DNA from 3 places in the Thalassobacillus hwangdonensis genome. Region 2 is predicted to be linked to each of the others. Evidence: riboswitches for the same ligand, from Rfam matches in the RefSeq annotation. Region 2 holds a riboswitch; each other region holds the start of a gene.

Region 1 (10,172 bases), on a different contig from region 2:
ACGAGTAAGGGAGTGTAACCCGCGGCTTGCAAAGTATTTGATTGAGCAATACGGAGGAGCAGACGGTGAATTATCTGCAGCTCTTCGCTATTTGAACCAGCGTTATTCGATTCCAGGCAAAGTGATCGGATTGCTGACGGACATTGGTACGGAAGAATTCGCGCATCTGGAAATGATTGCGACCATGGTCTATAAACTTACGAAGGATGCTACCCCTGAACAGATGAAAGAAGCGGGGCTCGGGGCTCATTATGCTAACCATGAGAAGGCGTTGTATTATGAAAATGCGGCTGGCTCACCGTGGACCGCTACCTATATCAACGCAAAAGGAGATCCGATTGCGGACTTATATGAAGATATTGCTGCTGAAGAAAAAGCTCGGGCAACCTATCAGTGGATCATCAATATGTCTGATGACCCGGAGTTGAATGATAGCCTGAAATTCCTGAGAGAACGAGAAATTGTCCACTCCCAGCGTTTCCGTGAAGCGGTGGAGATACTGAAGGATGAACAAGATAAGAAGAGAATTTTTTAACTTGATATCATAGAAAAATCCGAACATGTAACCTCACATGTTCGGATTTCCCCTACGTTATTCCACTAAAGACGTAAACTTCAATTGGACAGGTTTATTGCGCGTTTTCGTCTGCCTGATGGATGCCGAATATATTTCCTTCTGAATCCAGGTAGTACCCTTGCCATGCCATTCCAGGCAATGCATATTTCGGCAAAGCTACCTTCCCGCCCAGCTCCAGTATTTTGGATTCGATGGCATCATAATCCTCCACACCAATGGTACATGAATAACCATTCATCGGTTGTCCCTTCTCAGGTGGAGGACCCTGACGCTGCATCAACGCACCATTGATACCCATTTCATCTTCATCTCCGGTAACAGCACCAAAATAAGGCATCCCCGCATACTCCGACCAATCTTCAAATCTCCAGTCAAACACCTCTCCATAAAAACGTTTCGCACGATCCATGTCGTCTACATGAACTTCAAAATGGATAAGTCGCCCCATAGTCTCCTCCTTTTGATCATTCCATTACACGTATGTATGTTCGACAAGGAACTTTTTGAATCCTTTATTTTATTGTAAATCCCAAGAACTAGTTTACATAATATTATTCCGGTGTACTTACAGGCTTTGGAGATGCTGGAACAATTATGACATCGCCCTCACTTAAGTCTTTCAGATCCGATTGGTTGATTCTCTCCAATTGTTCAACGGTATCATTTGTACCGAAGTGCTCCTTGACTATGGTATTAACCGTCTCCCCTTCTCTCACTTTATAATATACATAACCCTCAGGCGGCTCAGGAAGGCCAGTGACTTCAGATTTCAACACCAGCCTCTCTCCTACTACGCCACCCTCGGTTTCCTGGGAAAAGACCGGGATGTCTTCTAATGAATCCTTCCAATACGGATAAGTCAGAATTCCGATGATCACTAATAGAAAGATAACCAGTAGAAACCGGATGATCGGTAAGCTGAGCTTCCATTTCATTTTTGTTTTGTTCGCTTGATGCACTTTTTTCCTTGGTGGAAGATCCAACACATCGATTTCTGGAGATTCGTAATGGTTCTTTTCCTGTTTGTCTACTTTCATAGAATCATTATCCTCTTTTAATTCATTGTGATTGGTCGACATATAGAACACCTCATTTTTTAAAGCGAATGACTAAAGCTAAACTGACGTCTATGATGAAATGAGCGGTAATCGTGACAATGATATTCCCTGTGATCTCATACATATAGCCGATAAAGAAGCTGACGGACAATACAGAAACGAATAGTACGATTTTTTTCAAATAACGGATGTGAATGATGGCGAACAACGTACTTGCAAATATATATCCGAACTGCGTTTGGATCACACCTCTGAACAATAACTCTTCGCTTACTGAGACGAGTCCTGCGAGAAGAAAGATTGCACCTACACTCCGCCGTGAAAAAACCCGCTCATTGATGCCTCCATCATCATAATATTTTTCAGGAAGCAGTTTCATCAATAGTAAATCCAGCCCTACTATAAGGAAGCCTGGAAGCACCCCGTAAACGAAAATCTGTTCAGCATCGACAGTGAACTGATCCGACCACCCTTCTAAAAATGAATCGAACAGCAGCCAAGAACCAGCCATAGCAATAATGAAGATGATCAGTTGCGTCAATAAAAGGTGGAAAAGAATTTCTTTATCTGACATGTTCTTTATTAATTCTGATTGGCTTTTACGACTCATGCTGGAATTCCTCCTGATGGAACACCTTTCTTAAACGTTCCTCCCAAGGCACGTGGTCCCGCTCGGAACGGTGTGTTTCCAATTCAGGGAATAATTTTTCACGAGTTATCGCAAATCCGCAATAATCACAGCATGTAACTGTCGGCTCCCTGAATCCTTTTTGAAATGTAGAATATAACTTTTCACGTCTGCAGCCGTCATGATGAACCCATTCCAACAATTCATGCAGCCGATTATATTTCCGTTGCATTCGATGGTCAATCAGAGCACTCATAGTTGAAATGAATTCCTGCCACTCCTGATGATTGTAATGGAGTTTATTGCCTTGCAGGATTTCCACCTTCTCTAATTGGAATTTCAAAAATCTCCACTGGGATTCTGACAGCTCCAGCTCCAACTGCATGGATTCATCGGATGGAAGCGGTATATTCTCTTCATGAACGACATACAGCCGGTTCATCAACGGTTTCAATACCCTCTTTTCAGGTAGTTCACTTTCAATAAGACCTTTTGGTATATGATAATCCGATTCAGTAAACAAAAGTAGGCTGAGACATGGATGACCATCTCTCCCGGCCCTGCCGATTTCCTGAATATAGGACTCCAACTGTGAAGGAAGGTGGAAATGGATGACCATCCGTATATCCTTTTTGTTGATCCCCATTCCGAATGCACTCGTACAACAGATCACATCGAGCTCTCCATTCATGAATTGCTGTTGGATCAATAACCGGTCGGTTTGATCCATTCCACCATGATAATAGGCGATCTTACGCCCTTCCAGCTGCTCCTCCAGTGCGAACGCAACTTTTTCCGTCCAGTTCCTGCTGGAGAAGTAAATCATAGAAGGCACATGGTTTTCCCTGAGCACCTCTACGATCCTGTTGATCTTTTCTTCAGGGTGTCTGCACTGTTCTACGCTGAAGGTGATGTTTCTTTTATCCATCGGATAGATATGTCCGATCATGTTGCTCCTGCCCAATTGGCTGCGAATATCAGCCTGTACTTCAGGCGTTGCAGTTGCACTCAGGGCGAGGACCGTCGGATCATCAAGGTGAGGAAGAATTCGCCTGATCTTCAGGTAATCTGTTCGAAATTCATGCCCCCACTGTGAAATGCAATGTGCTTCATCAATGACGACCAAAGGTATATCCATTGATGAAAGCTTGTCCACAATGAACGAATGTTGCAGCATTTCCGGTGAGAGATACACCAGTTTATATTTTTCGAGATTTCTTAACACCTTCATGCGCATTTCACGACCAAGAAAACTGTTCAATGCAACTGCTTTCTTGAATCCTGATGCTTTTAGCTGCTTGACCTGATCAATCATGAGCGACACAAGTGGCGAAATGATGACGGTCGTTCCCGGGAGGATTGAAGCAGGTAACTGGTAGCAGATCGATTTCCCGGTTCCTGTAGGAAGAATCCCCAACACATCGTTCTTCTGAAGAACATCTGTGATGATTTCCTCCTGACCTTCACGAAAGGAAGAATGACCGAATTGTTCACGTAAAAGTCGGTACAGTTGTTCTTTATTCATAAGACTCCCCTACTTTAGCCTGATTTTGCTGATGAGCGAGGACCATCCGAATTTGGAAATAGTCATAGCGCTGCTGGAGTGCTGCATTGATATCCTTCAAACGATTCGTATCAAGTGTATCTGCAGTCGCCGCTATCTGTTCTATGGCCTCGTTTGTAACATAATCAGAGATTTCAAATGAAGGTACAACCAGAGCAATTTCCACCAAATGATCTTGTACTGTGCTCATTTTCAATCGCCGTATCTGTCCGATTTGTTCTGGTTCAAACCCTTCCTGCAGCAATTCATACGTACGCTTTGCCGAGTTGGTAACCAATATATGCGGTTGTTCATCTATTGTAAATAAGGCCAAGGAAGGATATCTGTCCCGACCCTCTTTGACAGTAAAGTAGATTCTATAGCAGACGTGATGCAATAACAGATGTACATCAACTGCATCCATTCCGAAACGTACTGCCAATTGTCCCGTGGTTAAACCGATGAAACCTGAACCTGTCAGCCGATAGGTGAAGACTTCCGCTTCAGCCTCAGGCATGCTTCTAAGAAGATCTGCCAGTTCGTGATAAAGTGCACGCACATGATGTTGAAGGTTTCCCTTTCTCGTCCGATAAAGGTTCCTGACCCACTCCGTCGTTTCCAGATCATCTTCCACAGGAAGAAAATCGTTCTTCCCGAGATGCATATTGGTTACAGTTTGTATGTAAAGGAAGAGACGCTTCGTGAACAAAGGGATGGTGGAGCTTAAAGTCAAACCTCTGAAATGTATTGGCTCATATGTATTTCTCATTTTTTGAACCTGTACGTTTCCCATGGGTGTGACAACGGCTACTTCCTCATACCTCTCGATCCATCCGTTATCCTCAAGCCTATTTAAAGCCCTATGCAAGTCCTCACGGGAAAATCCTTTTAAAATACCAAAATAATTCGTCAATTGGTATGCGTGAGCATCCTGCAATGATTGAGAAGAACGTTTTCCATCAAGGAGATGATAGATTCCTGATATCGTACGTTCTCCTTTTATGTTAGTGATACAGTCTAATAAAATATAATCGAACACGACATTTACTCCTTTGACGAAAAAAATACGGACCAAACCTGCGGCGTTATGCGATTCCGGTGCCATAAGTCGCAGAAAGCCTACCACTTCAATGTTTTCTCACCATTTTTATGTTGAAAAAAATCTGCCTTAGCATTACAATAATACATGAGCTTACATTATCCGACATGTAAATGTTCGATATCCGGACATATAACTGTACTAATCTAGGAGGTTTCATATCATGGCTAAATACACGATTGTTGATCAAGATACATGCATCGCCTGCGGTGCCTGCGGGGCGGCAGCACCAGATATCTATGACTACGACGATGAGGGCATCGCTTATGTAGTGCTGGATGATAATGACGGGACTGCTGAAGTACCTGAAGATTTGATGGAAGATATGGAGGATGCATTTGATGGCTGCCCTACAGATTCTATCAAGGTTGCTGATGAATCCTTCGATGGCGACCCATTGAAACACGAATAATACTTAACCGCCCAGGATGTCTTGCAAAGGCATCCTTTTTATTTTGTTGAATCCAGTTCGATCAGCTTGCGCTCTGCCTCATCCTCTTCGAACGTACTGTACCAACGGTAATTGCTGTCATCGATAATTCTGTAATGTTTGCTGAGTATATTTTGCTGAAGTGTATAAGCGCCTTTCCTTTCAACTTCTGTCCACCAGACTTTGCCCCCCATCGTCATACCTCTTGGTCGGTCAATCTGATCATGGGCGACCGTTTCGATTACTTCAAAAGGATCTTCCCCTAAAGTGTTCTTCAGGACTTCACTATCCTGAAACAAAGCACAAACCGCAACGATCGTAGTCCAGCTTGCTTCATTCCGTTCTTTTTCGATTTGCACAAGCGTTTTTTTGGAAATGCCAAGTATGTCAGCCATGCGTTGTTGAGTATAACCTTTTTCGACACGTATCAATTTCAGTTTAGGTGAAATACCTTTAATTAAATCTTTTTTATCCATAAAAAATCGTCCCCTTTTCCACACTACTTCCATTTTAACATGTATGAGAATCCTCGTCCCATACAATTGTTAGCAGTATCTTTCGATAGAATAAAATAGACCCGACAAATTCTTAGGAATTCATCGGGTCCACTTCATGTTTTTTTAATCAGGAGCTACTGCGCTCTTATCTGTCATCATACCCATATAATGGATTGATTGCCGCCGGGACTGGTACCGGTTTTGTTAAATCAAGACCATTGATAGATTCTAAACCGGTATTTTCATATAGAACCTCAGAAACTCCGTAGCTTTTAGCTGTAGCCAAGATAGCTTCAATCATTACCAGGGTGTCCTGGTTAGGCTCAAGCTGACCTCCGAACTGTACGATGAGCGTTTGATCCTCTTGTCTGATAGCATTCATTTGAACATTTTCTCGTATCGGTGCAGCTATGTTGGGGGATTGTTCTCCGCGCTTCATGTCGCGTACTGCATCTTCCAATGACGATGCTTCGGTTTCAACAGGAACGAAATAACTGAGCTGATCTGGCTCTGTTTGGAAGACCTTATATACAAACTTCGATTGCGCTTTTTCAGTAGATATAGGCAGGCTCCCTCCGTAATGATCCGTAAATGTTATTGCTTTTGTATCTGAAAAATTGGAGCGGATCATCTGAATGAGGACCTCATCCATCCATACAGGTGTATCGGACTGCTCCGGGAACGAAACTTCAATAGTTCCACCTTGATCCACTGTTTTAAATGATACCCCCTCCAACAGATACTTGCCCAGTCCAGGAACGTTGAACGCACCTACACTATTAAGGCCTTCAATCGTGGAGGTTTCCTTCGGCATGATGAAGGAAACAGGAACTGTATTTTTCCCCTCACCAAGGAACGCACTGTGTATGACCGTCGAAACTGCAGCTTCTTCCTGGAAAAAGAGATGACTTCGTAATGCCAAAGCACTTTCCTCCACTGACTCACTACCATACTTTGCTGCGTCATCCTTTGTTGCAGATCCACTGTCTTCCATGGACGCTTCGTTCATCTCGGCACTGCTGTCTGCCTGATCCCCACTTTCTGAAGCAGAATCCATCCCTCCTGATCCCTGTTGAAGGATAGGAATTACCATTACCATCAGCAGGACGACTGCCACCAGGGAACCGACTGGAACGAGCCATGCCCTTTCTTTTTTTACTTTGTTTTCATTCAGTTGAGGAGATATTTTCTGGTGAAGCTCTTCTTTGCTTAGACGATCCTGCACTCGCGGCAATTCGCCCAATAGCTTTTCGAGCTTCTCATCGTTGTAAGAGTTACGCTTCACGTTGGATTCCCCCCTCTTCCATCTTTTCCATGCGTTCTTTCAGCAGTTTCATCGCCCGATGCTGCGTCGTCTTCACTTTACTGACGCTCCATCCGAGAAGTTCGGCAGTCTCCTTCAGCGTATGTTCCTGGATGAACCGTAAGATGATGACACTTCTCTGATCGACATTCAACTGATCGAGACAATGATAGACTTTCTGTATTTCCTCATTCATCATTGCTATATCTTCAGGAATCGGTGCTGAATCTTTTAGTTCCTCTCCCCGCTCTTTCCAGTCAAAAAAATCCAGTATCCGGTTTCTTTTCCGTTTTTGAGCACGAAAGAAATCGATCGTCACGTGCCTTGCAATCGAAAAGAGCCAAGTCTTTTCACTGCTCTTTCCTTGGAATGTATCGTAGGAATTCATCACTTTTATATAGATTTCCTGAATGAGGTCTTCCGTCTGTTCTTTATTTTTCACCATGTAGAAGACAAACTGGTACAAATCATGATGATAACAATCATACAGACGTTCAAAAACTCGATCCACACTTCCTACCTCCCATTCATAGATTAGTCGTTCAGTTATGTAAAAAAGTTTCACTCTTCCATCATAATCAAAGAGGTCAGAAAAAACTTGGCTTATTGCGATATTTTCTTATACTTTAACCCTATACCAAAGTCTAACTTTCATAAAGCATAAAAAATACCAACCGGAATCCGGTTGGTATCAGGCTAGTGCATGGCGGCTATATCGTTCGAACAGCCTTGAAAAAACAGGTAGCAGGAGCGTGATGAATACGATATTCCCGAACGCATGGTATAGATCGAACGGTAGTCCTGCCAGATAATAGGCCCAAAATGATCCTGCATAGCTGTACATCGTCAACGAAATGATCAGCCCGTAAATGAGGCCACTTACACCGGAAAAAAGTGCAAGCCCCCATTTTGGAATAGTACTGAAATACTTACCGATCAGCCCTGCTGCTGCACCGATCAATGCCCATGCGGTTACCTGCCAAATATACCAGATTCCCATTCCCAGCAGCATGTTGGATAGGAACGTCGTCAAAGCTGCCAAAAGAACTGCCGCCAGAGGTCCCATAAAGAAGCCGGTAAGGATGACAATGGCTGTGACCGGCTGTACATTCGGAATGGCATTCGTTGCAATTCTTCCAGCGATAGCAAGTGCTGAAAGCAATGCAATTAACGTCAGTTTATATGTGTTCATTGCGATCATTCCCAAGCATGAAAATCAAATGCGATCTGATCTCCTGATTCCAATTCGTAGTCATTGGCTCCCACCATCGCTTCTTCCCCATTAATGGTGTAAAACCAGGCTTTCTCTTCGCCTTCCTCAGCAGAAACCCCTTCAACTCCCGTGATGAATCCATCACTTTCTTCTACTTCGAAATTGGCTTTCATCACTTCCATCAACGATTGTCCTTCTTCAAATTCAATTTCTTTCTCCTGAAGGATTTCTTCACCGTTTTCTTTAGAAATGACCACTTCTGCTTTCATTTCCTGTTGTTCATTCTGTTCTGTTTCCGTAGTTTGGTCGGCATTGCCACTTTCGGATTGGCATCCAGTTAGTATTCCGATGCTTAAAAGCAATGCAAACACCATTTTAAGTATTCTGTTCATTTGAACCCTTCCTCTCCTTAATGTTTGTTTCCCAGCTCGTGAAAGGTGAAGGGCGTAAGACAACCTGCGGCTGAAGAATGCCTTAACGAAAAAAGGTCTGCCCGCATAATCATGTATGTTACATGATCGAATGCTTGGGACAGACCTTTTGAGACATCCATTCGAAGACAATCCAGTTTTCATTCATACGTAGATTGCACGTATACGATTCCGACCGGTTGTCTCAAACGCTCAATCCTCGAAGCTTTGAAACTTGAATGGCAGGCAGGTCTACTGACTTGTGCTTATTCCTACTCTGGACCCTTCCCATATCCTTGATACAGTGGATCGTCCATTTCGTAGCACTTACAGTTGCGAGGACAGTTCCGGCATTTCACCGGATTCCCTTTTCAGCTCTAAGAAATAGAGCACCTTCATTCCTTATATAATTCAATTTTCATCTTACCATACGATTATGAAAAGTAAATAGAATGTTTCATAAGTAACAAGATTTTATTACAATTCTTCTGAATTTTCGCCTTTCAATGGTAATTTAAACGAGAATGTTGTCCCTTCACCGAGCCGGCTGTGGACTGCAATCGAGCCTTTATGCGCTTCCACGATATTTTTCGCTATGGCAAGGCCAAGTCCTGTGCCGGTTTTGACATTCTTCCGCTTCCGTGACTTATCAGCCTTGTAAAAACGTTCAAACACGAATGGCAGATCGTCCGCAGGGATACCAGAACCGGAATCCTCGATTTTCGCCTCGATTTCATGATTGTTCTGTTCCAGTTTCACATGAACAGTTCCGTTTTCTTCTGTGTGCCGAATTGCATTATCGATCAGGTTTGTAAACACCTGTTCAATCCGATCCGGATCAAACCTTGCATGACTTACTTCATGTTCGGCCGAAAGCTTCAAATGCACTTGTTTGTCGTTTGCCAGCCCTTGGAACTTTCGAATGATTTTATCCATAAACAGCTGGAGGTTCACTTGTTCCACATTCAAAGTGATGTGACCTGCTTCCATCCTTGCAAGATCAAGCAGTTCATTGACAAGCCTTCCCATACGAAGCGATTCTTCGTAAATGATTTGCGCAAGTTCATTTTTCTCTTTCTTGCTTTCTGCAATATCATCGACAATCGCTTCGCTGTAGCCCTGCATCATCGATATTGGAGTCCGAAGTTCATGGGATACATTCGCAATGAAGTCTTTCCGAAGTTTATCGAGTCTTCGTTCTTCCGTCATATCACGAAGCACTGCCACCGCTCCACGAACCTTCATCTTGTCATAAAGCGGACTCATAATGATGACCCAGGATCTGCCTTGAACTTCTGCCTCGATCATCATTTCGCTTTCTGTCGATAGTACATTTTTGAACATATCCTTTAAGGGATCAGGCAGCTCCATGCGCTCATAACTCATATTAAGCCCCGCGTCTTTTCCACTTTCG
Region 2 (10,172 bases):
AGTGTTGGGTCGGCCGCCAGCGTGCTTCCGCCATTAAAACCGAACCAGCCGAACCAAAGAATGAACACACCCAACGCCCCGAGGGGGATATTGTGACCTGGAATTACGTTGACCCTTCCGTTGGTGTATTTCCCGATTCTTGGTCCGAGGAAGAGGACGGTGACCAATGCACCGAGTGCTCCGGTGAGATGGACAACTGTGGAACCTGCGAAATCGACGAAGCCTAGTTCACTCAACCATCCGCCGCCCCACACCCAATGTCCGACTACCGGATAAATGAATCCGGTAATCAACACAGTCAACAATAAATAAGCTCCGAGCTTCATGCGTTCAGCAACAGCACCTGAGATGATCGTGGCACATGTCGCGGCGAATACAGCTTGGAAAATGAAGAAGCCGATGTCTGATTCCTTACCGATCAGGAAGAAACCATCTGCACCGAACAATCCTTCAGCACTTGCTCCGAACATAATTCCATATCCAAGCACGAAAAACAAAACAGAGGCGATCGAAATCGTCATCATATTTTTCATCAGTATATTCAACGCATTTTTCGATCTCGTAAACCCTGTCTCCACCATTGCAAATCCTGCATGCATGAAAAATACCAGAAAAGCAGCGAGCATAACCCAAATCATATCCACAGAACTGATGACCGCCTCTAGTTCTGTGTTCGCCTGTGCGTGTGAAATGGTAGGAATTCCGACAAGACCAGCAAATAAAATCGCAATTTTCTTTTTCATAGATACGCATCCCTTCAAATTTTTAAATTAACGCCGTTCTTCCTTGTTCGCCAGTACGAATCCGATAGACTTCTTCAATGGAAGAAACAAAAATCTTCCCGTCACCGACTTGATCGGTACTGCATGTGGAGAGGATGATATCGATGATCGTGTCAGCCTGGTCATTATCGACGACAAGCTCTACTTTCACTTTGGGGTACAGCTTTATCTCGAATTTACTTCCTCTGAAAATTCCTTCCTGTCCTTGCTGTTGGCCACAACCAGCTACTTCAGAAACCGTCAATCCTCCGATTCCTTCATCATCCAGTCGTTGTCGCAGTGCTTGAAAAGCTTCCGGACGAATAATTGCCTCAATCTTCTTCATTACTCCAACCCCTTATGTTAGGTTTTATAACATCATATGTAATATAATAGTGAAAAGTTTCTGAAAAATCAACCTATTTAAAAATTTATGTTAGAAAACCTTACATGGCGATTCGTAAAAAAAGAAGTATTGCTCCGGAGAACAATACTTCATTATCACTTAAAGGTCATCGAATCCGTTTTCATCTGATACCTTCGTATATTGTCTTGATTTCTGTTCAAAGAAATCGGATTTACCTTCGTCAACGTCCTGATATACTTTTATCCATCTTAAAGCATTTCCTGTATGCTCAGGGAAGGGCTTTTCTGCGCCGAGCTGTTTGCACCGCTTATTTGCCATGAAATAAATATAGGATTTCAGATCTTCAAACGGAATCCCAGGAAAGGAAGTGCCGATGATGCTTTCTGACCAAAGGATTTCAAGCTCCGCCGCTTTCGAAAACGTCTTTGTTACAAAGTTATGGTAATAGTCCTTGTCCAATTCCGGATGCTCATTCAATGTCTCTTTGAAAATATTCGCAAACAATGTGACGTGCAGCTGTTCGTCGCGATTGATGTAATTGATCATCGTACTCGTGGACACCATTTTTCCGTTCCTGGCTAAATTATAGAAGAACGCAAATCCAGTATAGAAAAACAAGCCTTCCAGTACGACATCATATACGATCGATTTCAGGAAGTGATCCAAGGATGGATCGCGTACGAAGTCCTCATATCCTTCCGCTATGAAATTGTTCCGTTCCTTGATGATCGGATCATGCTTCCAAAAATCGAAGATCCGTTCCTGCTCCTGCTGTTCTACTAGGGAAGACAGTACATAAGAGTAGGATTGATTATGGATGACTTCCTGGAAAGCCAGCACCTGCATCAGCGCAGATAGACTGGAGTCCGTCAGATGATCTGCAATTTTACCGGAATAATCCGTCTGAATCGAATCAAGAAAAGCCAATAATCCTATGATTTTCTTGAATGTATCCTGCTCCATTTCCGATAACTGACTCCATTGCTTTAAATCTGTACCCATGTTGATTTCATCGGGCACCCAAAAGTTCGCCAGCATGTTTTTGTACATGGGATATGCCCAGGAGAATCGAATATCGTCCCAGTTGAGTACGTTGGAGCTCTTCCCATTTACTATTCCGGTTGATGCGTTAGGAGCATCGTAGTCGATCAGCTTACGTGTTTTCAATGATTCCATCGTTGAACCCTCCTTAAGATGAGCAGCTTTCGCATTCATAGTCCGTGTTTTGTCCAGAGGTCGATCTAGTATAATAAGTCGTCTTCAGCCCGTTTTTCCATGCGGAGAGATGCAATTCCAACAGCTCTTTGGCTTTGATTGAATTTTTCACGTAAAGATTGAATGAAATCGATTGGTCGATATACTTCTGTCTTATTCCATTCGTTTTGATACTTGCGAATTGATCTGTTTCATGAGCAGCTTTGTAGTACCAGAATGTCTCCTCATTCAAATCAGGGGCTGTGACTGGTATTTTATAATCCTTTTTCTCTTCGGCGTAAGCCTTTCTGTAAATGGGATCGATACTGGCCGTACTACCTGCAATCAACGATGTGCTCGCATTCGGGGCAATGGCCATCAAGTAACCATTCCGCAATCCGTCTGTTTGTACTTGGTCTTTCACACCTTCCCAATCCAACTTTCCTTTCTTAGTCAGCTGCCTTTTTTCGAAGTAAGCTCCAGTATGCCAATCCGATCCTTCGAACATTGGGTAGGATCCTTTTTCTCTTGCCAGATCGGCGCTCGCTTGTATCGTAAGAAAATTGATGGTTTCATAAAGTTCCTCGGTAAGCGTGTTCGCTTCATCTGACTCCCATTTGATTTTCTTCTTGGCGAGCAGGTGAGCCCAGCCGAATGTTCCAAGCCCGATTCCGCGGTATTTATGATTCGTGACTGTTGCCTGCAATACCGGGATGGTGTTTCCGTCAATGACATTATCCAGCATACGCACCTGGATAGGGATGAGTCGTTTTAGAATCTTTTCTTCAGCAGCTCTTCCGAGATTGATGCTGGAAAGGTTGCAGACGACGAAATCACCTGGTCGTTTAACCGAGTAAATCAGACCTTCCGAAGTGAAATAATCCTCCTGGATGGTTGCGGATTGATTTTGTGTGATTTCTGTACATAGATTGCTGCAGTAAATCATTCCTGCCTGATTGTTCGGATTCATTCGGTTGACTTCATCTCGATAGAACATATACGGGGTTCCCGTCTCTAACTGACTGATCATGATGCGCTTCATGATGTCGATGGCAGGAACGGTATTCCTGGAAAGGAGAGGGTGGTTCACGCAGGCCTCGTACTTTTCGCGGAAACTGCCATTCCCTTTTTGTTCATCGTAAAAGTCCTCCAGTGAAAATCCCATCACTTTCCTTACTTCATGGGGATCAAACAAATGCCAGTCTTCTCTGTTTTCCACTGCCTCCATGAATAGATCCGGGATACATACGCCTGTAAAGATATCATGTGTACGCTGCCGCTCATCGCCATTATTCAATCGGCTGTCCAGGAACGGGAAGATATCTTTGTGCCACACATCGAGGTACACAGCTACCGCACCCTGGCGCTGTCCTAACTGGTCGACACTGACAGCGGTATTGTTCAACTGTTTCATCCAAGGAAGCACACCTGAAGAAACACCTTTGAACCCTTTAATGTCACTGCCTCTGCTTCTGATTTTTCCGAGATAGACACCTATCCCGCCGCCGTGCTTGCTGAGCGTAGCGATGGAAGTGTTGCTGTCAAAGATTGATTGCAGGTCATCTTCGACCGTATCGATGAAACAGGAGCTTAGCTGCCCGTAAGTTTTACCTGCGTTCGTAAGCGTGGGTGTAGCTACTGTCATATATAGATTACTCAAAGCCCAGTAAGCTTCTTTGACGAGAGAGATTCTTTTCTCGTCATTCTCTTTTGCCATCAAGGTCATCGCGATGATCATGAAACGTTCTTGTGGAAGCTCCAGTAATGCTTTTTCTTTATTTCTGGAAAGATAACGGTCCGTTAACGTTTTCAAACCGATATAGGTGAAAAATGTATCTTTTTCGGGATCTATTACTTTTTCTAACGCTTGCACATCCTCGGTGGAGTAGGTTTCCAGAAGGAAGGGGCTGTAGATTCCTTCGTTGATCAAACGTTTGATCAACGTGTGAAATCCGGTGTACACGTATGACTGATTCCTGTTTTTCTTCGTTTCTTCATAAATCTTGGTGCGTAACAAATCCGCTGCTACGAACGTCCAATCTGCCTCCCTCTCATTTATGTAGGACAGTGTTGTAAGTGTGAGCAGATGAATTTGCTCTTCAAATTCCAGTTCCTCCAAGTTCATGTTCGTCAGTTCCTGTTTAAAGGGCGCTGTATCCAGGGAAGGAAACCTCTTTTGCTGCACGTCGATCCAATCCGACCACCTTGCTTGAGGTGCTGCTGTCAATGTATTCACAATAAATCACTCCTTGAAATGTTTTTAGGCAATAAAAAAATCCGCTCCCATTGAGCGGATGAAACCATGGAATAATAAAGATGAATCGATCATCAAATACAAACGTATTATCCCATCGTTTCACCTTCTCAATCCCCGAAGAAGTAGAAACTTCCAACGAACAGTGACAGGTCTCCTGACTCACACCTTCATCTACTTCGACCCTTCCCGTACATGTTGTGTACAGTGGTTTGTCGGTTCGGCGGTGATTACAGTTGCGGGGGCAGTTCCGGATTTGCACCGGCTTCCCTATTAAGCCTATAGGCATCACATGCTCGCTTTACTATATATAGATGTTAAATTCGAAATGATTGATATATATTGTGTCACCTATGATATATCTTTTATTGATAGACTGCAACCGTTATTTTTGAATAGAAGGGTTTTCGCTAAAAGGAGCGAATAAGGAAACAGAAGGATGACAAGGAGGAATACGGTTTGACGGATAATTTTCAATGGCATAGAGAAGCAGAACGGAAATGGGATGAACGAGCCGATTTCTGGAATCAGAAAAGTAAAGCAATGTGGGATGAAGGAAGCAGAAAAACGATCATCCCTTTTCTTGAGAAGCATGTAGCAAATGGATCGTCTGTTGCTGATATCGGCTGTGGCGATGGATACGGTTCCTATAAACTATACAAAGACGGGTATCACGTTACAGGTGTAGATATTTCGACTGAAATGGTCGAGCTTGCAAAAAAGAGACTCGAAAATGAATCGATGACATTCATTCAGGGGGATTTCGTTGATCTTCCATTTGAAGCGGAGAGCTTTGATGCGGTGATGGCGATCAATTGCATTGAATGGACGGAAGTACCCGTACAGGCGCTTAACGAGGTGAAGCGGGTGCTTAAGCCAGGTGGGAAGTTATGTATCGGAATCCTGGGACCGACCGCAATGCCGAGGACGAACAGTTACCGGAGGGTTTTTGGTGAAGAGGTAATCTGCAATACGATGATGCCTTGGGAATTCGCCTCGATGGCAGAAGAAACAGGCTGGCGGATTGTTGATGGACATGGTGTATATAAACGTGAAGTCACGGAACAGCACCTTGAAGACCTCCCGGAAGAACTGAAACAAGCACTGACATTCATGTGGGTATTCATACTTGAAAAATAATCGCCCCCGCACATTTGTCTGTTTATTCCTGCAGAGGTTAAGGGAAACTACCCATATAGTTCATATAATGAAAGGGGTAGTTGAAGTTGAATCAGCAAGAATTGAAAGATAAGATACTTGATGTGTTAAGTGGAAATAAAGTAGGAACACTGGCGACGGTGAAAAATGACAAGCCACACTCCAGGTTCATGACGTTTTTCAATGACGGGCTCACCATCCATACACCTACAAACAAAAAAACGCACAAAGCGGAAGAAATCGATGCAAATCCATACGTTCATATTCTGATCGGGTATGAAGGAGAAGGATACGGCGATGCCTACCTTGAAATCGAGGGGAAAGCGACGATCAGAGACGATGCAGAAGTGAAGGAGAAGCTCTGGAGTGACAGGATGAAACGCTGGTTCGACGGTCCGAACGATCCCGAATATATCGTTTTGGAAATTGCGCCTGAGCAGGTTCGTTTGATGAACGCAGGAGAAGATACACCTGAAACATTGGAACTTTAACTAAAGAGAGGCTTTTTTGGCCTCTCTTTTTGTGTGCAGTTTTTTTCTGGCGAAAATGAGGACTAATCTGGCGATACTCAGCGTTAATCTGGCGAAAATCTGAATTAACTGGCGATAGTCGCAACTAATCTGGCGAACGTCAAAATCCAACTAGATTCGACACATCCACCATCCGCCATCAAGCGTGAAGCGAGTGTTGGATCATTTCGTGAAGCACATTGATCACATGTTCATCATCATGCGAGTAATAAATTGACGTACCTTCCCGGCGTGACTTCACCAATCGAAGGTTTTTAAGAAAACGTAACTGGTGGGAGACAGTAGATTGGCGAAGCTCTAATCGGTCGGCGATTTCTGTCACCGGATATTCTTTCTCGAATAATAAGTTCAATATCCTAATCCTTGTAGGATCGGATAACGCTTTGAATGTCTGGGATACGAGGAATACCGTTTCCTCATCCAATTCATTGGAATGATTTTCATCCATCTTCTGTTCCCCCTTGTTTATCTTTTTCCAACATCGAACAGTATTCATCTTCATATTCAATCTCAATGGTTATATGATCGAGGTGGATGTCTTTGATGATTTCCTTTATCTGTTCTTTTACGTTGCAGACATCATCTTTACCAGCATCTCCGGAAACGACGACGTGAGTGGAAAAAGCGTGATGATCCCCGTCCAATGACCACATATGGGTATGGTGGGTAGAGATAACACTTTCCAGATTCGTCATTTTTGCGATGATATCCTCCAAATCGATGTTGTCAGGTACAGCCTCAAGGAAAAGTCGCATCGTTGAAACCAGATTTTTCACTACGTTGTACAGGATGAAGAGCGTAATACCGATGGACGCAATCGGGTCGAGGATCGGCAGGTCGGCGAAATGCATCACGATACTTACAACCAATACTGCAACCCAGCCTAATACATCTTCCAGCAGGTGCCAGGTCATGACTTTGGAGTTCATTGATGATCCTCCTCGCAAACGGAAAACAGCGGCTCCGTTCACGATGATTCCAAGGATGGCAAGAGCGATCATGCCTGATGTATTCGGCTGTTCAGGATTCAACAGACGTGGAACGGCTTCTGTCAGGATGAAGACAGAGCCGACAATGAGTACGACACTGTTGATCAAAGCTGCCAGCAGGGAAAACCGTCGATAACCGAAGGAAAATGTATCGGATTTACCTTTTTTAGAGTACTTCTCGAGGAACCAGGCTAAACCGAGGGAAAGTGAGTCTCCAAGGTCATGCAGTGCGTCAGAAAGGATCGCCATACTATTTGTCAGGATTCCTCCGACGATTTCAATGATCGTAAAGAAAAAATTCAATAGAAAAGCGACTTTGATATTGCCGCTCGTATCGTGATGATGATGGTGGTGATGAGACATAGGATTCGACCTCCTTTTCGTTATAATATGTATATATGAATATGTGTGCATATATAATGATAAATATGAGAATGTTTTTTGTCAAAAATATTCTGTCATTCCCTTTTGCAATAGCGATTCGATTCCTATATGCTGTAGATACCTTATTATTCTAGGTAGGTGAAAAGATGTTCAATCGTGAACTCGTAAAAGGGAGTACTTCATTGCTGGTACTGCACTTGCTCAATGATCGCGACATGTACGGTTATGAACTTGTCAAGCAGATGGACAGCAGGAGCAACCATACCTTTCAGGTGAAAGAGGGTACGCTTTATCCAGCGCTTCATAAACTTGAAAAACAAGGCTACATTGAATTCTATTGGCAGAAACAGGAGAAAGGACCTGCAAGAAAGTATTACAGAATCACCGATGAAGGGAAAAAGGTTCTGCAAGAGCGTACGAATGAATGGCACCGTTATGTTCAGGTAATGAATCAATTGATTGGCAGAGATTCTTCATAAATCAAGCAAAGCGCTCGATCAATCCTTGAGCAATCATTCCAATAAACAGCTCCAGTAGACTGAAAAAATTTTGTCTATATACATAAAAATACTATGTATTTTGCTGGCTATAATTATAAAGTCCCTGACATCCATGACCTTAAGAGACGACAATGGGTCTTGAATGACAAGGACTCCTGGCAGTCTTATAATGTAATAAAGCAGAGAGTGGAAGAAACAATTCGAATATCTTCCACTGGAATGAAAGCTGGGAGGTGTAAAGGATCGAAGTGAAACAGGAATACATCCAGATGGAACGAAAAATTGAACAGGGTAAGCAGCTATATCTCAAAAAGACACATGAAATCGTCATCAATGAACATGAAATCACATCAGAGAATTATCGTTTCAGCCTTCATCAAGTATATGACGTCTCATTCAAATCTACGGAAAATGAGACAGGGCTGTTATACTTGCATACTAACCAGGGAGTATTGACATACGTAATGGAAGACTACCCTGAAGCATTCATCAAGGCTTTCAACAAATTAAAGGAACGTCATTGATTTTCCTCGATCTTCAATAGGCTCTTCTCGAGATTGTAGTAGCTTTTGATCTTGTTTGTATGAAATGCCAGTGTATAAAGCCTGCTTAACAGGAAGTGGCGATCAAGGTCATAAATGAACTCGGTCGATATATGGTCGACGGTATTGCAAGCGAATTCCCAGATCCGATCGTGCTTCGACTCGTCAATATTCTGTGCGACCAAACCGAGTACTGAAATGATTTCCGTAATGATCGGATAATTATCCTGGGCGTAATGGCGAATGTAGCCGAATCCCCTGTAAAGGTAGTAACTGAAATCTTCGGACTCCATCACCACTCGTACATGGTGGTCCTGATCTCCGAGGTAAGGAGTGAAGGAAATGTAACTCTCAACGGAAACGAGCAGTTCTCCCATTTGATGAATCGTGTTGATTGCGGTTTGTGGATCATTATTCCCTAATCCTTTGATGGCAATTTCAGAAAGCTTCGTCATCCCCATCTTGATATCCTGCATTTCTGTTTCCTTATGTCCGATCTCGATCATCTTACAATACTTCATCTGATCGATGTTCTCGATCGAAGGTCCCCAGTAGGAAAACAGTCGGTTCCCTTTAAGGATGAAATCTCCGACCTTTGCATGCATCTGGATGATGATCCCATCTTTTCTTGCGCTTTCAATGATGTTCCGATAATCAATAATTTGCAGATAGCCGGATTTCACAGCTTCCGTCGTATGTTTATTTTCCATATGTTCTTCCAGGAGGCTTCCTGGCGATTCGATGCGATATCTTTCCAGTTCATTTTTCAATGATTCTTGGACGATGCGTTTGGAGGTAGTGTTCATCGAATAAGTGATATTGTGGACCTGCATCCATGTTGTTGCATGGTTGATGAAATAGATGAAGGTCATCGCAGTGAAAAATGCTAGTCCTACTGTGGTCAAAGGTATGGCCGTATAATAGGATTCCGGACGATTGGCTATGAAAAGGAATACAGCAAGCACATAAACGAAACTACCGTTAAATATGCCGAGTGCGTGCTGAGTGTTTCGGTCTGAAATGAAATTCAACAGCATCCGTGGAGAGAACTGGCCACTGAACGTAGTCAGAACCACAAGCACGGAGTTCAGCGTGAAGGCACTGAGCGTCAATATCCCGCCAATCAGTGTGCTGACCAGAACCCGGGTAGATTGTGCCTCGGATTGAAAGAAAGTGTGGGTGTACTGAAAAATCTCCACTTTCAGGTCCAGGAACAGGGTGATGGCGACCAACACTAGCGAACCAAGTACATAAACGAGCGGCATATACCATAATGTGTTCTGGATCTCATGCTTTCGCTGCCGCCTGGACATTTCAAAATATTTTCTCAATGAAATGGGGAGTAATTTAAGAATCAATAGGAAGACCTACTTTCTGATTATTATTGCTATAAAATAATCTATCTGTCACTTCCCATTTACTTTGCCCGTAAAACTGGAAAATGAAGCGGAAAGGAGTAGGAATAATGGAATGGATCATAAAACGCTTTGATG
Region 3 (10,172 bases), on a different contig from region 2:
TATGTGTTCGACGGACGTATTTCCGTACCTGTCAACCGTACAGAAGAGGATGTTGTCATCGCCGAATGCGAGCACTGCGGAAAACAAGAAGATCGCATGATCAACTGCAGCAACCCAATCTGTAACCGTCAATATGTATGCTGTGAAGAGTGTGAGAAAGAACACCACGCAGCCTGCACGACGGAATGTCTGGAACATCCAGAGAACCGTTGGGACGTGGACTTGGAGCGTCAAGTTGACAAATATGATCGAATTGAAAACAATAATAACGAAAAAGCTGGATTATAAATATCCAGCTTTTTTCTATATCAAAGGAGTGGAAGTATGGATACGTTGCAACGGGAACTGAATCAGATTGACGGAATTGCACAAAAGGAACTGGTTGATGCAAAGAAAATCTCCCAAGCTGAACTGACTACTCACTATATCAAACAGATCGAGCGCTGGAATCCTAAGTTGAATGCAGTGGTACATACGATGTTCGATGAAGCGTTGGAATATGCGGAAAAAGGTATCAATGAAACCTCCACTTTTTCTGGAATGCCTTTTCTGATCAAAGACCTGAATGCAGTCAAAGGTCATCCGACCACTTCCGGCTCCAAGATGATGCGTGGACATATCTCCCCCCAGGATGATGGATTCGTCCAAAGATATCGGAGTGCAGGTCTCAACTTTTTAGGAAAAACAAATACACCTGAATTCGGTTTTCTGCCGACTACCGAATCCAGTTTTCTCGGAATTGCCAAAAACCCATGGAATCAAGACCTTTCTCCAGGCGGTTCCAGTGGCGGCGCAGGTGCTGCCGTAGCAGCTGGAATGATTCCGTTCGCTCATGGAAGTGATGGTGGAGGTTCGATCCGCATCCCGGCTTCCAGCTGTGGTGTCTTCGGGTTCAAACCATCTCGCGGACAAGTTCCCTACTCTCCATATATGAATAACTACGGGGTGAATCATGCACTGACAAGATCGGTACGTGACAGTGCAGCACTTTTGGATATCGTCAGAGGAAAGGGCTTTGGTGAAATCTACCCATCCCTCCCACAAAGCGAAAGCATGACGGCAGCTGCTGAGCGAACCCCTGGTAAGTTGAAGATCGGCATCACACCAGATTGGGACGGCCGTGTAAAGGTACCAGAGGAAATTCACGCCTCCATCAAACATACTGCAAAATTATTGGAGGAGCTTGGTCATGAGGTGGAAATCGCCTCACCTTCCTTTGATTTTGATGCAATGGCAGATTATTTCGTAAAAATCTGGATGGTTGGCGGATCTGTCGTTATCAAACATATGGCAGCTATGCAGGGTGTTCATCCTGGTGAGGACAATTTGGAAACCTTGACCCACCGAGTATTCCTGGAAGGTCAGCAATTTTCTGCTACCGATTATGAAGAGGCAAAAGTGCTGTCTGAATTTGAAGCGAAAAAGTTCCATGCTTTCCACCAAAAGTACGATATTCTAGTTACACCAGTGCTGAACCGTCTCCCTGTCGCACATGGAGAACTTGCACAAAAACACGAACCGAAGATTGACATGATGTATAACTTCACTGATTATTGCAGCTTTACTCCAATCGCCAATATGACGGGACAGCCAGCGATGAGCATGCCGCTATGTTGGACTGCAGACAATGTGCCGGTCGGGGTGCAATTTACAGGAAGGCTCGGAGAGGATGCACTTTTATACCAGCTTGCTTCCCAAATCGAACAAGCACAGCCCTGGTTCCATCGTTATCAGCAGCTTCAATCCAATTTTGCATAAAAATGCAGGGAGGCCGACTCCCTGCATTTTTTATTTCGATTGTTTTTGTTGCAACCATTGGATACTGGCTTGAATCTTTTTCTCAGCGTCAAAAAGCTGCTGCATTACCTGAGCGTATGCGGTACCCCCTTGTACATTCCTGGCTTCAACCACCTGCTCAGGTGCCAGAAGGTGATACACGTCGTCATCGACAGCTTCAGAAAACTTCCTGAATTCCTGCAGGGACAGGTCCAGCAGGTAAAACCCTTTTTCAATACAATAGAGTACCGTTTCACCAACGATTGCATGAGCTTCCCTGAATGGCACCCCTTTTCCTACTAGATAATCAGCAAGATCGGTAGCGTTTGAGAAGTCCTCTGTCACCGCCTGGCGCATTACACCTTCCTTGACTTCCATCGTCTCAATCATTGGAGCAAATAACGCCAAAGCGCCAGAAAGGGTTTCAGCGGTATCAAACATCCCCTCTTTATCTTCCTGCATATCTTTATTGTATGCGAGCGGAAGTGCTTTCAAGGTGGTGAGCATTCCGATAAGGTTGCCGTACACACGACCTGTTTTCCCCCGCACTAACTCTGCTACATCTGGATTCTTCTTTTGAGGCATCATACTGCTGCCGGTAGTGAATGCATCATCCAGCTCAATGAATTGAAACTCCTGGCTCGACCATAAGACGAGTTCTTCACACAGTCGAGAAAGGTGCGTAATGATCAGCGAGCCATTCGATAAAAATTCAACTACAAAATCACGATCACTGACTGCATCGAGGCTATTTTCACAAAGTCCCTCAAACCCAAGCAGCTCTGCTACTCTGTCTCTGTCGATCGGAAACGTAGTTCCAGCAAGCGCACCGGCTCCAAGAGGTAGTTGATTGATACGCTTCCAGCTATCCTGAAGCCGTTCGATATCCCTTTGGAGCATGGCGACATAGGCGAGCATATGGTGAGAAAAAAGGATCGGCTGTGCACGTTGCAGATGCGTGTACCCCGGAAATACGACTTTGGTATTTTGAATTGCCTGGTTGATCAACGCTTGTTGGACGTGAACGAGGCCATCAACTAAATCAGCGACTTGATCTCTTGCATACATCCGCATATCAAGCGCTACCTGGTCATTTCTGCTTCTACCTGTGTGAAGCTTTCCGCTCAACGGACCGATTTCTTCTTTAAGCAAGCTTTCAATGTTCATATGGATGTCTTCATGGGAGACATTCCAGGTCACCTCTCCAGCAAGAATTTTTTGTTGGACCTTATTCAATCCTTCCACGATTTCGTCAGCTTCATGATCGGTCAGGATACCACACTCGCCGAGCATCGTGACATGAGCAATACTTCCTTCAATATCATAAGAGGCAAGCTTATGATCGAACCCGATGGAGGCAGTATATTCTTCCATCAGGGCATTCGTTTCCTTCGTGAATCTTCCTCCCCAAAGCTTCATACTTTGATCGCTTCCTTCACATCTACCTTCACCTTCTGCATAGCTGAGCCAGCCTGCTCCTCTTTATTTACGGAAGCATGAACTTTCGTCGGAAGTCCCCAGAGCTTGATAAAACCAAGTGCTGCTTCGTGATCAAACGCATCCTCTTTTTTATACGTTGCCAAATCGAAGTCATAGAGCGATTGAGCTGATTGGCGACCGATCACCTGGGCATTTCCTTTATAAAGCTTCACTTTCACCACCCCCGAGACATGCTCCTGTGTCTGTGCGATGAACGCCTGCAATGCTTTTGTCAAAGGTGAATACCATAACCCTTCATACACTACCTGCGAAAATTTCTGTTCGACGAGCGGCTTGAACTGTGCTACTTCACGAGGTAACGTAAGTGCCTCCAATTCCTGATGAGCAGCAATTAATGTAACCGCTGCAGGGCATTCATAAATTTCACGTGATTTGATCCCGACGAGACGATTTTCAACGTGGTCGATTCTTCCAACTCCATGCTTCCCTGCTATCTTGTTCAACTTTAAGATGAGGTGGTCGAAAGCCAGCGCTTCTCCGTTCAGCGCTGTAGGCTTGCCCTTTGCGAATTCGATTTCCACTACTTCCGGTTCGTCGGGTGCATCCATCGGATCGGCGGTAAGTTCGTATGCATCCGCAGGTGCCTCCTGCCAAGGATCCTCCAGAATTCCACACTCGTTACTTCTTCCCCACATGTTCTGGTCGATGCTGTACGGATTATCGACGTCAATCGGAATTGGAATGTTATGCTGCTTGGCGTATTCAATCTCCTCTTCCCTCGACATCGCCCATTCGCGGACAGGTGCTACGATCTGAAGCTCCGGGTTCAATGCCGTAATGGCTACATCGAATCTCACTTGGTCATTACCTTTCCCCGTACAACCATGAGCGACAGCAACCGCACCTTCCTGTTGGGCAATCTCCACCAGCACTTTTGCAATTAAAGGTCGGGAGAGAGCAGAAACTAGTGGGTACTTTCCTTCGTATAATAGATTGGACTGCAAGGCAGGCAGTAGGAATTCATCTGCAAATGCCTCCTGCGCATCTACGACATAGGACTTGATGGCCCCGACATCGAGCGCTTTTTGTTTAACAAAATCAAGGTCTTTCCCTTCCCCTACATCCAGCGCTACCGCAATGACATCGTACTCATACTTTTCCTGAAGCCATTTAACTGCAACGGAGGTATCCAACCCTCCGGAATATGCCAAAACAACTTTCTGCTTCTCCATGCGAATCTCCCCTTTGATGTGAATGTTATGAATTATTATGCAATATTAAGTATATTAATTCAAGTGGTTTTTTGAAAAAAGTACTTCGGGCTAGTTTAATAGGAGGCTAAAATCTGTTTTCGCTCACATTTTTGGATTTCCGCCCATATATTCAGATTTTCGCTCATAAATTCGGATTTCCGCTCACAAAACCCCTGGTTTCGCCCACAAATTCAAAATTTCGCTCATAAAGCATTTAGCCCACTGAAGAGAGATTGGAGATATCCGTTGCAAAAAGACTTACAATGATTGAAATTCACCGGTAAAATCATTAAACTCAAGATGAGTTCATAAAAAAGGAGAATCGTTCATGGAAAAAAGACTAGTATTCGGTCATAAGAGCCCAGATACAGATACGGTTTGTTCTGCACTTGTGTATGCAGACTTGAAAAAGAAACTTGGAGAAGATTTTGAAGCTGTCCGCCTTGGTACAGTCAACGAAGAAACAAAATTCGCGTTGGATTACTTCGGTGTAGAAGCACCACGCCAAGTAGAGACAGTTTCAAACGAAGTAAATGAGGTTGCACTTGTTGACCATAACGAACCACAGCAAAGTGTGGATGACTTGAAAGATGTCCGCATTGTGGAGGTTGTCGATCACCACCGCATCTCAAACTTTGAATCTGCAGAGCCGCTTTACTTCCGCGTCGAGCCGGTCGGATGTACCGCTACGATTCTAAGAAAAATGTACAAAGAAAATGGTGTGGAAATCGAAAAGTCCATCGCAGGCTTAATGCTTTCCTGTATCATTTCCGATACACTGCTGCTTAAATCTCCGACATGTACACAGGAGGATATCGATACAGCAAAAGAACTTAGCGAGATTGCAGGCGTTGATCTTGATGCATATGGGTTGGACATGCTTAAAGCGGGTGCCAATACGAAAGACACTTCCGCGGCTGACCTTATTTCCCTTGATGCGAAAGAGTTCCCGATGGGCGATGCAAAAGTGGAAATCGCGCAGGTGAACGTTGTCGATACAGAAGAAGTTCTTGCACGGAAAGAAGAACTTAAAGATGCCATGACTTCCAAAATCGACGACAAAGGTCTGAACCTTTTCGTACTTGCAATCACAGACATTTTGAAAAACGATTCCACTGTCTTGGCACTAGGTAAAAACACAGAGAAAGTAGAAGAAGCGTTCAATACGACGCTTCAGGATGATGTAGCTGTTCTTGAGGGTGTCGTTTCCCGTAAGAAACAAATCGTACCACCACTGACAAATGCATTTAAAGGTTAAAGTTGAAAGCCTCGTCAAATGACGAGGCTTTTGTTCTTACTATTCACTTTAGCGCCGGGCGCTTTTGCCTATGCATTTTTCTAGAAGGAGCTGTATCATACAACCTCTTTTCTTCATCTGTTTCAGGAATGATAGAAGGTACAGGTTTTGGTTTCCCTAGTTCATCCACAGCGACCATCGTCAAGAAAGACTCTGTTGTGACCACTTTCTTCCCTTGCAGTAGATCATCCGCATGCACTTTTACATAGACCTCCATGGAAGTGCGACCTGTCCTAGTGACAAAAGCTTCCAAAGTCAATGCATCGCCTACTTTTGCTGAGGAAAGAAAATCTACAGAGTCAATAGACGCTGTGACTACCACACTATTGGAGTGTTTCATCGCAGTCAAAGCAGCAATTTCATCGATGTAGGCCAACACCTTCCCTCCGAAAATCGTATCCAGATGATTCGTATCTGGTGGTAATACCAGTCTTGTTTGTTTCATTTTTGAATGACTTACTGTCAATGGCTTCATTTAAATCGAATCCTTTCCTTGTAAAATAAAAAAAACACCTTCGTTAAGAAGATGCATCAGAAAAAAATCATTCTATTCAAGGGATCACCATCGATTTTGTACAATGAAGTTTCACGTAACACCCTCCTATCTCCCGTAGGAATTCATGCCCTTCCCTATGGCAGGTCTCCTGGCTCAGAATCATCAGCACATAACCCTTCCCGTATATCTACAGTGGTATATTTATGTACCTTCTCTTTACAGTGGCGGGACCGCGTTGGATTTTCACCAACTTCCCTTTTCAGCTTCATTAAGAATGAAGCCACCATAAGGCATATTCAATTGTAAAAGGAGAAACGAGTCCCCCTGGATTCACTATCGCCTATCCTTTATTATCTGTCAATTCCTTTTAGATATAGAAACATAAGAGTTTCCGATAAATCTAGATTATTATTAGGTATGTAAGTTACATTTAAAGTAGCAAAAATGGTTAAGAACCCTCTGCTGATTACTGCTATTGTAAAGATAAGGTAGGTGGACGCAACAATGGAATATGTGCACTGTATTAAACGAACGCTTGATTATATTGAGGAAAACCTGCAAGAACCTCTCACTTTAGAGCAACTGGCTGAAGTAGCTCAATTCTCGCCTTTTCATTTCCACAGGGTTTTTCAAGCCATGGTTGGGGAATCCGTAATGGATTATGTAAGGAAAAGAAGAATTACTCAGGCAGCAGAGCGGCTCTTTTACTCGAATGATAAAGTGATCGATATTGCATTTGACGTTGGATTTCAATACCACGAATCCTTCAACAGAGCGTTCAAGAAATACTATGGGGTTTCACCTAAAAGCTACCGAAACGCACAACAACTTAGTGGTCCACTGCGAGGCAAAGCCTACCTACCTGCAAATCTAGAATCAGGAGGGTTTACAATGGAACCGAAAATGATTACGAAACCTGCTTTCCACCTTATCGGCTATGGTCTGAAGACAAAAAATCAGGATGGACAAAACAACCAGGACATCCCTGAGTTCTGGCAGCAGTACATCAACAATCAGCTAGGGTTGAACATTCCTAAACCTTTGAACAAAAATGTGGAGTTGGGTGTGTGTACAGATTTCTCCCCGGAAACCGGTGAATTTGTATATGTCATCGGAATGGAAGTGAAAGAAGGCACAGATACACCTGAAGGTATGGTCTATAAGAGTTTTCCGGAATTGGATTATGCGGTCTTCACCACCCCGGAAGCAGATGAGGAGTCCTTCCCTTCTACCATTCAATCTACTTGGAATTACATTTTCACCGAATGGTTCCCACAATCAAGCTATGAGCATCGTGGAACTTTGGATTTCGAGTTATATGATGAAAGGTGTTATGGTACAGAAAATAAACAGATGGACATTTACATCCCCATCCAACCCAGTATTAAAAAAGCGTAACACAAATAGAGTAATGGCTGATCTGACTGGCCATTACTCTTTATTTTTACGGTAAGCTGCCTGATAAGTCGATCCAATTCCCCGCTCGAATGAAACGGCATGCTTAATCGCAGCAGTAACAAAGTCTTTTCCAATTGCCACTGATTCTTCAACAGACTTTCCTTTTGCAAGCTCAGCAGTAATAGCAGCAGCATAGGTGCAGCCCGCTCCACTTGTATGGATGGTATCGATTCGGTCCGCCTTGAATTCTGTGAACGTTTCACCATCATATAAGACATCCACCGCATCTTCCTCTAACGCTCCACCTTTCACTAGCACATAGGAAGGACCTAATTTGTGAAGTTGTTCCGCTGCCCATTTCATTCCATCGACAGTAAGGATGTCATCAAGTTCCAGGATCCGGCTCGCTTCCATAAGGTTGGGTGTGATGATTGTCGCTAAAGGAATCAAGTCCTCTCTCATCGATTCAATCGCCTCATCACGAAGCAATTGCGATCCCATTTTTCCAATCATGACCGGATCGACGACAAGTTTTTCTACCTCTGCTTCCTTGAGCATTGCTGTTACACGCTTGATGATTTCCATCGTGAACAACATTCCGGTTTTAACCGCATCTACCCCGACATGCTCAAGACTCGCATACACTTGCGCCTCGATTGATTCAAGCGGGTGAGTGAAAATCCCCTGCTCTGTAATACTATTGTTTGCGACGATGGCTGTTATCGCGCTCATGCCATATACGTCGCGTTCCTGAAATGTTTTCAAATCGGCCTGGATGCCTGCACTCCCCTGTGAGGCAGATCCAGCAATCGTCAATGCTCTAGGTATCATAACAGCTTTCCTCTCCTATATCCGTTTTCTACATTCTTTCCCTACCATCCACCAGTGTAATCATGAAGCTATCCCACCACAACTTCCGAGCATCAAATCAAGCCTGTTTGTAGAATTTTTGATAGAATTGTAAATAAATAGATTATGTAAGAGAGGAGAGCACACATCATTGATCAAAAACATAATCAGTCTGCTTATTTTCGCTCTCGCTGTAATCAGTATCCTCTACTTTTTACCAATTGATGACATCACATATCCCAATGATGAAATAGAGTTGAAGGAAGATGCACCACTACCTAACGAACTCCATCCAGTTGTCGATGGAAAGAAAGAAGAATTAATCAGCAAAAGCGCTGAAAAAGGAATCGACATCATCATTACTGATGGGTTTCGTTCTGTGGAAGAACAAAATCGTCTTTACGAAAGAGGAAGAAGCACAGGTGGCAACATCGTCACCAATGTAAAAGGCGGTGGCTCTTACCATAACTATGGGCTTGCGATTGATTTCGCACTGCGACTTGATGATGGAAACGTCATCTGGGACCTGGAGCATGACGGCAATGATAACGGGGAGTCTGACTGGATGGAAGTGGTCGCTATTGCTAAGGACCTTGGATTTGAATGGGGCGGAGACTGGCCTGGATTCAAAGATTATCCGCATCTTCAAATGGATTTCGGGTTGAGAGTAGGAGAGTTGAAGCGTGGCTACCGGCCAACGGAAGAGGCGCATGAATGACTCTTTTGACAAAAAGAACTCACCGATATACCATATAAGGTATAATGAGGTGATTTTATGGACGAGAATAAAAAATGTAAGACAGGTTTATGAGGCAGTTCCAAAGATGCGTCTGGTCAAACCGATAAACATGGGGATGACTTACCGAAATTCCCGCCGATATGACCAGGTACCATCGGCATGTTCCTGGTAGGAGCATATATATTAATCAACGAAATTTTCTTCAGATAAGAAGAGCGCTTCCGCAAAGCGCTCTTTTTAATATGCAAGTTTCCGATTGAGTTTTACTAATAAAATGTACAACCCTACACCAAGCAAACTACCAATATAGGCTTTCACAAGCATCATTACAAACGGAATGGCAAACCCAACCATGATTGTGATAACAAGTCCTGCAAGAAAATTCTTGAATGCAATGTACCCGAGATATCCAAAACTGCCACTGAACACACATGTAACAAGAATATAAAACATCAATACCAATACCACACACATTCCTCCGCTTCGTTTTTTTCTTAAGCAAACGGTTTGAGGCAAACAACGATTCCATGTTACAAATGGGACACGGTCAAAAAAGACCGAATCAGGATTCAATTAAAGGAGGCCGACAACATGAGTAACAAACGAGTATTGATGGTAGTAACCAACCATACAAAACTTACAGAAGAACAACAGACAGGTCTTTGGCTTGAAGAGTATGCCGTTCCTTACAAAGCTTTCAAAGATGAAGGTTTTGAAGTGAAAGTAACAAGCATTGAAGGCGGCGAAGTGCCATTGGATCCGAACAGTATTCCAGATGAAGAAGTTCAAGAATGGGCAAAGGCTCAGGAAGAACTGAAAAATACAGCTAAACTTTCCAAAGAGGATGCTGAAGGCTTCGATGGAATTTTCTTACCTGGAGGACATGGAACCATGTTCGATTTCCCAGATAATGAGACCCTTCAG

Evidence for each region. A riboswitch is a leader RNA that binds a small molecule or an ion and turns the genes downstream of it on or off. The one in region 2 is predicted to bind cobalamin.
Region 1: it holds a riboswitch for cobalamin, as region 2 does, so the genes downstream of both, ACFQ2J_RS04890 (DUF4430 domain-containing protein) here and ACFQ2J_RS08540 (ribonucleoside-diphosphate reductase subunit alpha) in region 2, are expected to answer to the same signal.
Region 3: it holds a riboswitch for cobalamin, as region 2 does, so the genes downstream of both, ACFQ2J_RS11940 (acyl-CoA thioesterase) here and ACFQ2J_RS08540 (ribonucleoside-diphosphate reductase subunit alpha) in region 2, are expected to answer to the same signal.

The regions. Positions count from the first base shown of each region.
Region 1 is NZ_JBHTKL010000001.1:912,560-922,731, forward strand. It holds gene ACFQ2J_RS04835 (manganese catalase family protein) at 1-535, shown strand, start outside; gene ACFQ2J_RS04840 (VOC family protein) at 630-1,025, opposite strand; gene ACFQ2J_RS04845 (LysM peptidoglycan-binding domain-containing protein) at 1,129-1,656, opposite strand; gene ACFQ2J_RS04850 (CPBP family intramembrane glutamic endopeptidase) at 1,667-2,245, opposite strand; gene ACFQ2J_RS04855 (RecQ family ATP-dependent DNA helicase) at 2,235-3,788, opposite strand; gene ACFQ2J_RS04860 (helix-turn-helix domain-containing protein) at 3,781-4,845, opposite strand; gene ACFQ2J_RS04865 (ferredoxin) at 5,069-5,317, shown strand; gene ACFQ2J_RS04870 (helix-turn-helix transcriptional regulator) at 5,356-5,811, opposite strand; gene ACFQ2J_RS04875 (hypothetical protein) at 5,978-7,117, opposite strand; gene sigX (RNA polymerase sigma factor SigX) at 7,107-7,646, opposite strand; gene ACFQ2J_RS04885 (ECF transporter S component) at 7,827-8,327, opposite strand; gene ACFQ2J_RS04890 (DUF4430 domain-containing protein) at 8,333-8,740, opposite strand; cobalamin riboswitch at 8,987-9,170, opposite strand; gene ACFQ2J_RS04895 (ATP-binding protein) at 9,236-10,172, opposite strand, start outside.
Region 2 is NZ_JBHTKL010000002.1:123,301-133,472, forward strand. It holds gene ACFQ2J_RS08525 (ammonium transporter) at 1-743, opposite strand, end outside; gene ACFQ2J_RS08530 (P-II family nitrogen regulator) at 766-1,107, opposite strand; gene ACFQ2J_RS08535 (ribonucleotide-diphosphate reductase subunit beta) at 1,267-2,304, opposite strand; gene ACFQ2J_RS08540 (ribonucleoside-diphosphate reductase subunit alpha) at 2,318-4,549, opposite strand; cobalamin riboswitch at 4,707-4,885, opposite strand; gene ACFQ2J_RS08545 (class I SAM-dependent methyltransferase) at 5,000-5,716, shown strand; gene ACFQ2J_RS08550 (pyridoxamine 5'-phosphate oxidase family protein) at 5,803-6,225, shown strand; gene ACFQ2J_RS08555 (ArsR/SmtB family transcription factor) at 6,404-6,712, opposite strand; gene ACFQ2J_RS08560 (cation diffusion facilitator family transporter) at 6,705-7,616, opposite strand; gene ACFQ2J_RS08565 (PadR family transcriptional regulator) at 7,784-8,116, shown strand; gene ACFQ2J_RS08570 (hypothetical protein) at 8,407-8,661, shown strand; gene ACFQ2J_RS08575 (DUF2254 domain-containing protein) at 8,655-10,037, opposite strand; gene ACFQ2J_RS08580 (GNAT family N-acetyltransferase) at 10,145-10,172, shown strand, end outside.
Region 3 is NZ_JBHTKL010000005.1:479,706-489,877, reverse strand. It holds gene trhO (oxygen-dependent tRNA uridine(34) hydroxylase TrhO) at 1-288, shown strand, start outside; gene ACFQ2J_RS11960 (amidase) at 325-1,758, shown strand; gene argH (argininosuccinate lyase) at 1,789-3,195, opposite strand; gene ACFQ2J_RS11950 (argininosuccinate synthase) at 3,192-4,448, opposite strand; gene ACFQ2J_RS11945 (manganese-dependent inorganic pyrophosphatase) at 4,798-5,727, shown strand; gene ACFQ2J_RS11940 (acyl-CoA thioesterase) at 5,771-6,241, opposite strand; cobalamin riboswitch at 6,384-6,565, opposite strand; gene ACFQ2J_RS11935 (AraC family transcriptional regulator) at 6,767-7,660, shown strand; gene thiD (bifunctional hydroxymethylpyrimidine kinase/phosphomethylpyrimidine kinase) at 7,694-8,491, opposite strand; gene ACFQ2J_RS11925 (M15 family metallopeptidase) at 8,661-9,227, shown strand; gene ACFQ2J_RS11920 (hypothetical protein) at 9,486-9,716, opposite strand; gene ACFQ2J_RS11915 (type 1 glutamine amidotransferase domain-containing protein) at 9,840-10,172, shown strand, end outside.